One region of the Clostridium sp. DL-VIII genome, then DNA from elsewhere that is predicted to be linked to it. Evidence: riboswitches for the same ligand, from Rfam matches in the RefSeq annotation. Region 1 holds a riboswitch; each other region holds the start of a gene.

Region 1 (3,289 bases):
TGAACTAGAGCAAACTAAAAGCTGAGATGAGATAGTGCTCATGATAGCAGCAAGTACTGCTGCCAGTATAATTCCTGTAATAAACGGATGGAATAAAATATCTCCGAGACGAAGAAAGACTGTTTCCGGATCACTTAATGGTGTTTTATGTTCTGTAAAATATACTAGTCCTACAAGACCACTTGCAACAGCACCTAAGAGACCAATTGCCATCCATCCAATACCAATTCTTCGTGCTGATTTTAGTTCCCTTGGAGATTTTATGGCCATGAAACGAACAATAATGTGTGGCTGACCAAAATAACCAAGGCCCCAAGCCAGAAGACTGATGATAGAAGCTATACTGGTTCCTCTAAACATGTCGAACAATGCAGGGTCAATATTAGTCAACTTATTTGTAAAGGTGCCAGGATCTACTCCTATATTGATAAATGCTACAAGTGGCACCATGATTAAGCAGATAAACATTAGTGTTCCTTGAAAGAAATCGGTAAGGCTTACTGCTAAAAAACCACCAAAGTAAGTATAAAGAACGACAACAGATAAAGTAACTACTACTCCCATAGTATAGGTTAATCCAAAAGTATCTAAAAATAATTTCCCTCCTGCTACAATTCCTGATGAAACATATAGAATAAAAAATACAAGTATTACGATTCCAGATACTAAACGCAAAACATTTGATTTATCCTTAAAGCGATTTTCAAGGTAATCTGGAATTGTTAAAGAATCGTTTGCGACCTCAGTATAAACTCTAAAACGTGGAGCAAGTAAAAGATAATTTAAATAGGCACCTATTGTTAATCCTATTCCAATCCAAAGACTAGATATACCGGTTAAATAGACTGCACCTGGGAGCCCCATAAGCATCCAGCCGCTCATATCACTTGCTCCGGCTGATAAAGCAGTTACCATAGGACCAAGACCTCTGCCTCCAAGCATATAGTCTGAAATATTAGAGGTCTTTTTGTATGAATTGTATCCAATTATGAGTAAGATGAGAATGTAGATTGCAATAGCAGCAATGGACCATAATTTCATATTGAATCATCCTTTCTGTAAATATAAAAAACAAAATTCCATATTTAAAAATGTTTATGCAATATAATCGGAAATTTTTAAAAATAACAATGATATATTAACATATTATTTAAAAAATAACAATTAAGTAAAAAGAATAATAAATATGAGATTGTTGTATTAGGGCCAAATAGGAATAAATAATATGATATTAATCTGAAGCGTTTATAAACAAATAATAAAATTCAACATAAAAAAAAATAAAAGTTATATAATGGAAAAAACAGATTTATGATGATATAAAATGAACTTTTTTTCATTTTACTTAATATAGATTTAATATAAAATGTTGAAATTTAATATAATTAGTGTAATAATGGAATATAATAGTATATATTATGATGTTAATAGCATACTTATCGAAAGGTAAGGACGCAAAGCTTTGAGTCTAAGGGAAAGTTTTTTTCTATGATCGTCAGGTTGCCAAATTTATTTTTTTATAAAACATGATTATAATATTTTTGGTGCCTAAATACTTATAGGCACCTTTTTTGTTGAAAATTTTCCTTAGTAAAAAGTGAGCTATATAAGCAGTGCATGATAAAATGCATAAAGGTTAGGAAGGAGTGTAACATATTTAGGTTAAAAGTTAACTTAAGTTGATAATGGTAATTAAGTTAAATTTTTATTATTTTAAATTCAGAAATCAGTTGTTTAATAGTTTGTGTAACCTAGCGATATTTCAATATTTTAAAAATTGCAGTGCACATTAACGGGGAAGGGAGAAGATTATCTTTGCAATTTTGGTAATCAATACATAAAATGGGTAAAATAGAAGAGATGTTAGAAAAAGTAAAAAATATATTAAATGAAGAGGTAAATAAAGAAAGTGTAATAAAAATTTTAGATTTAATAAAATGTCCTTTTCCTTTAGAAATTTTAGATGAGATAAAATTGTATGGAGATTATTTACCTAAGAATAAGGAATTAGGATTCACAAAGGAAAAAAGATATCTACATTTTTTATGGGAAGTTTTAGATAAGTCACCAATGTGTCTTATAGCTAACTTTGCTATTCCGTATAGACAGTTGTTAGCAAAGAAGTTATTTAAGTCTTGTGGAAAAAACTTCATAGCAGAAGAAAATGTTCGTTTCAATGTACCTGATAACATAGAAATAGGAGATAATGTATTCTTAAATAGGGGAACATTTTTAGATTCAAAAGGTGGAATAGTCATAGGAAATTCAGTTACATTAACTGAAGGAGTGACAGTTTTCACACATTCTCATGAAGAGCATGATCACGTATCAAGAACATATGCACCAGTAATAATTAAGGATTATGCAAAAGTATATTCAAATACAACAATATTACCTGGTGTGACAATTGAAAAACAAGGAATAGTAGCGGCCTGTTCACTAGTTGTTGGAGATGTAAGTGGAAATACGATGGTCGGTGGAGTTCCAGCAAAGCCAATAAGAGAAAGAAAAAACTTTGAAAAAAAGGAAGCAGAATTAAACCATATATGGTTACATAATAGTGAATTTCAACAATAGAAATTTTACATAAGTTTAGGGGGAGATTGATTATGAAGATGTCGTTTAAATCAAAATTTATGGTTGCAATTTTGCCATTGGTAATAGTAGGATTACTATCTTTAACAGGAGTTGCATATATAAATTTTAGACATATATTAGAGACCGAATTGGTTAGCTCAATGTCAGAAAGAACAACTGAATCAACAAATCATATAAATACGTGGTTAACCGGAAGATTAGGAGAAGTTCAAGAAACGGTTCAGAATCCAATGCTTAATGCATTTTTGGAGAAAAATCCCAATGTAGATTTACAAAGTAATGATGGTTCATTAGCATTGATAGATGAAATAAATTCATCAAGATTTAAGTTTATAAATAATGCGTATCCTAATGAATATGCAGCCTTACATATAGTAAATAATATAGAACCTAGTGAATGGAGTAGTCCAGATGGGTTAAATAAGCTTCAGGCAAGATATTACAATGTTAGTAATGGACAATTTGCTACAGCTAACTGGGCCAAAGGTGCTGCACAAGAAGCAGGAGAAAGATATTCTAAAACAAATGGTGTACCTTATGACGCAATATTTAAACCTACATACTCTCAAGCTTATGATAAAAATGTTGTTATGATGTTTGCGTGGCAGAAAGATAATCAGGGAAAAGCAATAATTGGAGCAGCTGCCAGTGTAACAATTGAAACCGTAGAAGATCAAGTAAAGAATTTAAA
Region 2 (3,289 bases), 1.7 Mb from region 1:
TGCATCTGTATATTTACTTAGCAGATAGGCATCTTAACTATAATTTTATTATTACAACATTTATATACAGGCATACAACTATTGCTTCTACTAATTAATAATTATCATTTCTTAGAAACTTTTAATATCCATACGCTCTCATTATTTTGTAAAAAAACAGCCAGTAGAACAAAAGTGTCTGCGACACGCTCCTTCGGAGAAATTATTAATAGTTAAATTAAAAACCATAGAGATTGCTGTTCCTCTATGGTTTTCTTCTTATAGTTTATAACTTTTGCCATATACCCCATTGTATTCTTTAGGTCTCATAACTCCACCACATTTTTCGCATGAAAAACAAGGCGGTTCATCTATATTACTTTGATCCATCTCATCAAAGTATTCTACAACCTCCCTAGGTATATTTTCTGTTATTCCACAATTTAAACATTTATATGGTATTATATCTTTCACTTAACATCCCTCCAACTATGTTGTTGTCGGCTTTATTTTACCATATAGTACTCCTTTTGCAATTGCATATATTTCCAGGATGTTTTCTAATTTTTCTTTCCCTTCACTTATAAATTTATCTTTAAAATATTCTCGCATCGAGCCGTATCGTGGATACACTATATCATTAAATCTCATCTTACCACCACATTTAGAACATTTGCATGGATCTACCCCAAAAGACGCAAGAATTCGATATTCCCACTTTTCTATTGATTTCTTAATTTGTATTATTTTCTTATCTATCATCTTGATAAATTGATCTTTATCCTTACATCTCCTCGAATACAGTCCAAAATATCTCACCATTTTAAAATTCTTGTCTGGTATATGTATTATAACTTTTTTTATAAACTCAAAGACTGGCACTTTCTCTATTATTTCTTTATTGTCTTCATGTCTTTTATATTTAAATGTTACACTTTCACCATCATACGCAATTATTCTTGATTCTGCTATCGCAGGTCGTCCAACATATCTTCCAATATATTTTGCAGCTATCTTTGCTGATTTTATTTCATTTTTAGCATGAACATAAAATCCATCTTTATTATTTTTATATATTTTGTTCTTTAATCGTCTAAAACTATCTTTATTTCCTTCTCTTTTTATTATTTCATCTAATAATATTTTTTGCCATCTCTTTCTTAATGCTTCATACGAAAAATATTTAAAATTTCTCCAGGTAGTTAGCTTACCCTTTCCACCTTCTGTAACCATCATGTGGACGTGGGGATTCCACTTTAAATCTCGTCCAAAAGTATGTATAACTGCTATAATTCCAGGTATAAATTCTTCTTTTTTATTTTGCTTATACATCCAACTCGTAACAGCTTTAGCTGCACATTGCGGAAGTAACTTCAGCCTATCTCTTTCTCTTCCGAAGTAATTTCTAAGTTCCTCTGGTATTGTAAATACCATATGTCTATGCTTTACATTTATTAATTTTCCCAGCATTCCATTAACCCAATTATCAACATAAACCTTTCCACATGATGTACAAAATCTACTTTTACAAGTGAACCCAACTTTCTTTATTTCGCCACATTCCTTACATTTTAATTCAATATAACCATTACTTATATCCTTGCATTTCATAACTTTTTTTACTTCTGCAATAACACTAGGTCTAATTCTGTTTTTATATCTTTTATAAAATTCATTCCAATTTTCCTCTAATATTCTTCTTAATTTACTCTTAATCATTTCATCAATTTACCACATATATTTTTCTAATGCAAGTCTACGCCGCGCTTTCAGCGAGCGCGATTTTTATACTTTCCTATACAATAAAAAATAAAAATATAGTAATTTATATTTTTTATGCTGGTCGGTTGTACCAATCACTCAAAGTTATCCAGGTACCCAAATACAGAAAACTTATCATAGTGTCCAATTTATATATTGTATTTTTAGTATAATCATTACCCATTTCTTGTGGTAATATTACCATGTTTGTGGAAAAAAATCAATGTATTCTATTTATACTACATAATTGAATATTTTATACAAAAAGTATATTAAAGACATCCTAAGTCTTATAATTTATATAACGTAAATTAACTATAGCTTAAAATATCTTATAAATTAATTTCAAAATAAATAACTCACGAAAATCTAACTTTAGATTTCCGTGAGTTCTATTATGGAGACTATGATTTCTACAACTTATCTTTACTAAAAACAATAGAAACAAAATCAGGACTAATAAAAGGTTCTCCACCCTCAAAATACATAAATGCTTCATAAGGGTATGCTTCATTAAAATACGGTGTACTTTTAGAAACATCAATATTATTAACGCAATGAATCAGCCTATTTAATAATACTTTGCTATAAAGTTCAGCAGAATGAGAAGTAACATTAATATCAAACTCTAATTTATTTAACTTTTCAAGGCTATTGAGATATTCACTTATGTTTTTACTTTCTTTTAGAAACATCCATACATGCTGTAATATTGTATCCCCTGAAAGCAGTAACTTATTCTTTCTGTCAATTAGTGAAATACAGCCAGCAGTATGCCCTGTACAATAAATTACTTCAAGCTCATATCTTCCTAAGTCAAATACTTGTCCTTCTTCTACCGGAATATAATCTATCTTATAAAGCCTATTTACATAATCTTCTTCTTTAAAATCTCTTGGAAGCATTGCATTTTTCTTATAATTATCAATAGTTTTATTTCTCTTGTCTGATAATAGAATATCCTTTACTAAGGCTATATCATCTTCATGAATGTATACTTCATTAAATTGATAATTCCCTCCCATGTGGTCAAGGTGACCATGGCTATTAATCACAATAATAGATAAATCTGTTATTGATTCAACTACTTGTTTTAAGTTTCCAATACCATAACCTGTATCAAATAATAATGATTTTTTACTTCCTACTATTAAGGTGCAGCATATCTTGTTCGGATCGCTTATATGATATACTCCATCCATTATTTTCTTAATATTATAATATTGATTATCCATACAAACACCTCTTCTCTTGATAAACTATATATTACTATTCATAAATCCTTCTATTTTTACTATCCTTAATTCCTGTCTTTCTGTAAAAATAAGTATTTACCACGTCTCTCCATTCCTTTGCATCTTTTATTTGTATATCCAGCTTTTCTAACACTGCATTAAATATCTCATCATTAATGTGCTCTTTTAATCTTAGCCAATTTTTTTTAAAGCCTTTGACTTCCTCAACTCCTTCAAAATGAGTGTCATATATATGCTGAATCACAGTCTTTCCTGTACTCAACTTATAGGTGTAAGGAACATGGTGAAAGAAT
Region 3 (3,289 bases), 2.9 Mb from region 1:
GGATTCTTATGGTCATAAGGCACAAAGAAAATTTAATAAGAATTGCACACAAAAAAGAAATTTAATAGGACAAGCTATGGCTAAAAGCTTAATTAATTGAAATTAAACTATAAGTATTAAGAATTTTTAGAATGAATTGATTCATTCACAAATTTATGTTCAGTGAATAATCTAATACTATAATTATAGTTTCTAATGGAGGATATAAATGGGCTATTATATTAGAGTAGAGCCTAATGTGAAAATTTATGTAGAAGATCTTAATGAAAAATGCGACAAAACAATTTTGTTTTTACATGGCTGGCCTGGAAGCCATAAGTTATTTGAATATCAATTTGATCAGCTTCCAAAGATGGGATATAGATGCATTGGAATAGATACAAGAGGATTTGGAGATTCAGATAAACCTTATAGTGGTTATGATTATAACACGCTGGCCGACGATGTAAGAAGCGTAATTGATGCACTAAAGTTATCAAATATTACTCTTGCAGGACATTCAACTGGAGGGGCGATAGCAATTCGATACATGGCCCGTCATAAAGGTAATGGAGTATCAAAATTGGCTCTTTTTGCAGCAGCAGCACCAAGCCTTATTAAACGGCCTAATTTTCCTTATGGATTAAAGGAAGAAACTGTTTTGGAAATTATTAAAGGAACATATATGGATAGACCTAATATGCTTCAAGGGTTTGGTAATATATTTTTCTATCAGCATATAACTAAAGCCTTTTCAGAGTGGTTCCTTAATCTTGGATTTCAAGCAGCTGGATGGGCAACAGCAGAAATTGCGAAGACTTGGATAAAAGAAGTGTTGTTTTCTGACTTGGATAAAATAAATGTTCCTACTTTAATTATCCATGGAATTCATGATAAAGTTGTGCCTTTTGAGCTAGGCGAAGTACAAGAAAAATGTATTAGAAATTCAAAGCTTATTCCATTTAAGTATAGTGGACATGCATCATTTTATGATCAGTATGAAAAGTTTAACAAGGAATTAGTGAAATTCATTGAAGAATGAAGTTATTGTCAATGAATGGCCACAAGATACTAAAAAATATCTTGTGGTCTTACTTATTTGATGCAAATATAGGAGACAAACCACATTGTTATAGGAATGTAGCTAATGAGTATCAGTTTTTCAACACATAATATATTATTTTAAATAAAAAGTTTTGGAATTAAATGTTGAGCATGTTTATGCGAATAAAAAATTGATAATAAATAATAAAATAAAATGTCCCATTAATAAAGTTTAACAATGACTATTGATTTTTATATATTATTCTGATAATATTCATGTATTATAAGATTTACTAAGTATATAATAAATTGTATTAATTTAATAAAACTTGGAAGCTGTGAAGAATTCTTTTATGTGGGCACTTTAGGAATTTGGAGCTAGTTGTGCAACCGGCCAATTTAAACTATTTAATTGTTCAGCAATTGAGTAGTTTAAGTTGGCTTTTTTTATAATAATTTACAAAGAAATAAAAACATAAAATATTTGCAATATACTGATTTCATGTAAATTAGGAGGAGAGAAGATGTTGAAAACACCAATAAATATCGAAGAATATGGAAATTACACTAATAAGCAGCTTTTGGAATGTCATAAGTATTCATTTAATCGCTTGAAAAAAATTAATACTATGATTCCTAAGGAATACCGTGAGATATTAATGAATGTTCCTAGGGAAAATATAGAATATATAGAATCAGTTTTAAAGAGCAGAAAAATAGCTATTCCGAATTACAATAGCACAATACGAAAAATAATGGATAAAAAACATATTACAGGGATTAGTGTTATAATACTTTTATTGTTTATAATTCATATGCTGATTTTAAGATAATTAGGAACTACAATTAGCTTTACAAAATTTATGTAAGGAATAGAGACGAGCTAACGCAAACATACCAAATAGATGTGATGAGTTGTGTACTTTAAAAATTTAATAATGTGATATTTAGGAGACATGTTATAATACCATTAGGTCATATGACCTGGGGTAATATATAATGGTGATATATTCATATGAGGAGGTATGTATTATGGGAAAGTATGATACAGTCATATTTGATTTGGATGGGACATTACTTAATACAATTGAAGACCTTACAGATAGCGTTAATTTTGCATTAGGACTATATGGTTTTCCGCATAAAAGCTTGGAGGAAATCAGAAGTTTTGTTGGTAATGGTGCAGCACGCTTAATAGAACTTGCTATACCAGATGGAACTAGTAATCCTATGTATGAAAAATGTTTTATTGATTTTCGCAACCATTATTCTATAAATATGAGAAATAAGACTGATGCATATGAAGGAATTATGGAACTTTTAAGGCAGCTATTAGAAAAGAAGTATAAAATGGCAATTGTATCAAACAAATTTGATACAGCAGTAAAAGAACTTAATAAAATTTATTTTGAAAAATACATAAAAGTGGCAATTGGAGAATCAGAGAAGGTTTCTAAAAAGCCAGCTCCAGATACTGTTTTTAAGGCACTTGAAGAATTAGGTTCAGTTACTGATAAGTCAGTATATGTTGGTGATTCTGAAGTAGATGTTAAAACAGCGAAAAATGCTGGAGTTATATGTGTAGGGGTAACGTGGGGATTTAGAAGCAGAAAAGTTTTGGAGCAAAATGGTGCAGATTATATTATAGATACTCCACAGGAATTATTAAAAATAATAACCGTATAAGAATTAAATAAAGTTGTTGGTGAGATATATGCATAGTATAGAAGCATATATCTTATCAGCAGCTTTATTTTATATATTTATTTTAGTCATCGTGAACAATTTAGCCTGTTTTGTAACAGTAGCTGTTAATGCTATTGCAATATTTAGTGCATGATATTATACTGTATTCAATAAAACGTTACATCTGTAACGGTTAATTATGGAGGTAATAATGAAGATATTATATTTTACAGCAACAGGAAATAATTTATATATAGCAAAGAGATTAGGGGGAGAGCTTTATTCTATCCCAAAGTTAATAAAAGAAGGCAAATATGAATTTGAAGATGAGAAAATCGGGATAATATTTCCAGCTTATGGATGGAGTGTTCCTAAAATGGTTGAAGAGTTCTTAAATAAAGTTAAATTGAAAAGTAATTATATTTTTGGGATAGTATCTTATGGGGCTCTATCAGGAGGGACTACTAGTCATCTTTTAGAAATTGGAAAAAGGAATAATATTCAATTTTCTTATATCAATGACTTACTCATGATTGATAACTATTTACCAGGCTTTGATATGGATAAGCAAAAAGAAAAG

What was found. A riboswitch is a leader RNA that binds a small molecule or an ion and turns the genes downstream of it on or off. The one in region 1 is predicted to bind cyclic di-GMP.
Region 2: another riboswitch for cyclic di-GMP. It lies ahead of CDLVIII_RS15310 (IS91 family transposase); the one in region 1 lies ahead of CDLVIII_RS07650 (acyltransferase).
Region 3: another riboswitch for cyclic di-GMP. It lies ahead of CDLVIII_RS20970 (hypothetical protein); the one in region 1 lies ahead of CDLVIII_RS07650 (acyltransferase).

Annotation. Positions count from the first base shown of each region.
Region 1 covers NZ_CM001240.1:1,666,652-1,669,940, forward strand. The annotation lists gene putP (sodium/proline symporter PutP) at 1-1,041, opposite strand, end outside; cyclic di-GMP riboswitch class I at 1,420-1,508, shown strand; gene CDLVIII_RS07650 (acyltransferase) at 1,843-2,577, shown strand; gene CDLVIII_RS07655 (methyl-accepting chemotaxis protein) at 2,610-3,289, shown strand, end outside.
Region 2 covers NZ_CM001240.1:3,327,700-3,330,988, reverse strand. The annotation lists gene CDLVIII_RS15315 (hypothetical protein) at 259-453, opposite strand; gene CDLVIII_RS15310 (IS91 family transposase) at 469-1,698, opposite strand; cyclic di-GMP riboswitch class II at 1,812-1,895, opposite strand; gene CDLVIII_RS15305 (MBL fold metallo-hydrolase) at 2,154-2,975, opposite strand; gene CDLVIII_RS15300 (alpha-glucuronidase family glycosyl hydrolase) at 3,010-3,289, opposite strand, start outside.
Region 3 covers NZ_CM001240.1:4,557,966-4,561,254, reverse strand. The annotation lists gene plsY (glycerol-3-phosphate 1-O-acyltransferase PlsY) at 1-65, shown strand, start outside; gene CDLVIII_RS20975 (alpha/beta hydrolase) at 209-1,021, shown strand; cyclic di-GMP riboswitch class II at 1,346-1,428, shown strand; gene CDLVIII_RS20970 (hypothetical protein) at 1,548-1,856, shown strand; gene CDLVIII_RS20965 (HAD family hydrolase) at 2,056-2,709, shown strand; gene CDLVIII_RS32660 (hypothetical protein) at 2,738-2,863, shown strand; gene CDLVIII_RS20960 (EFR1 family ferrodoxin) at 2,921-3,289, shown strand, end outside.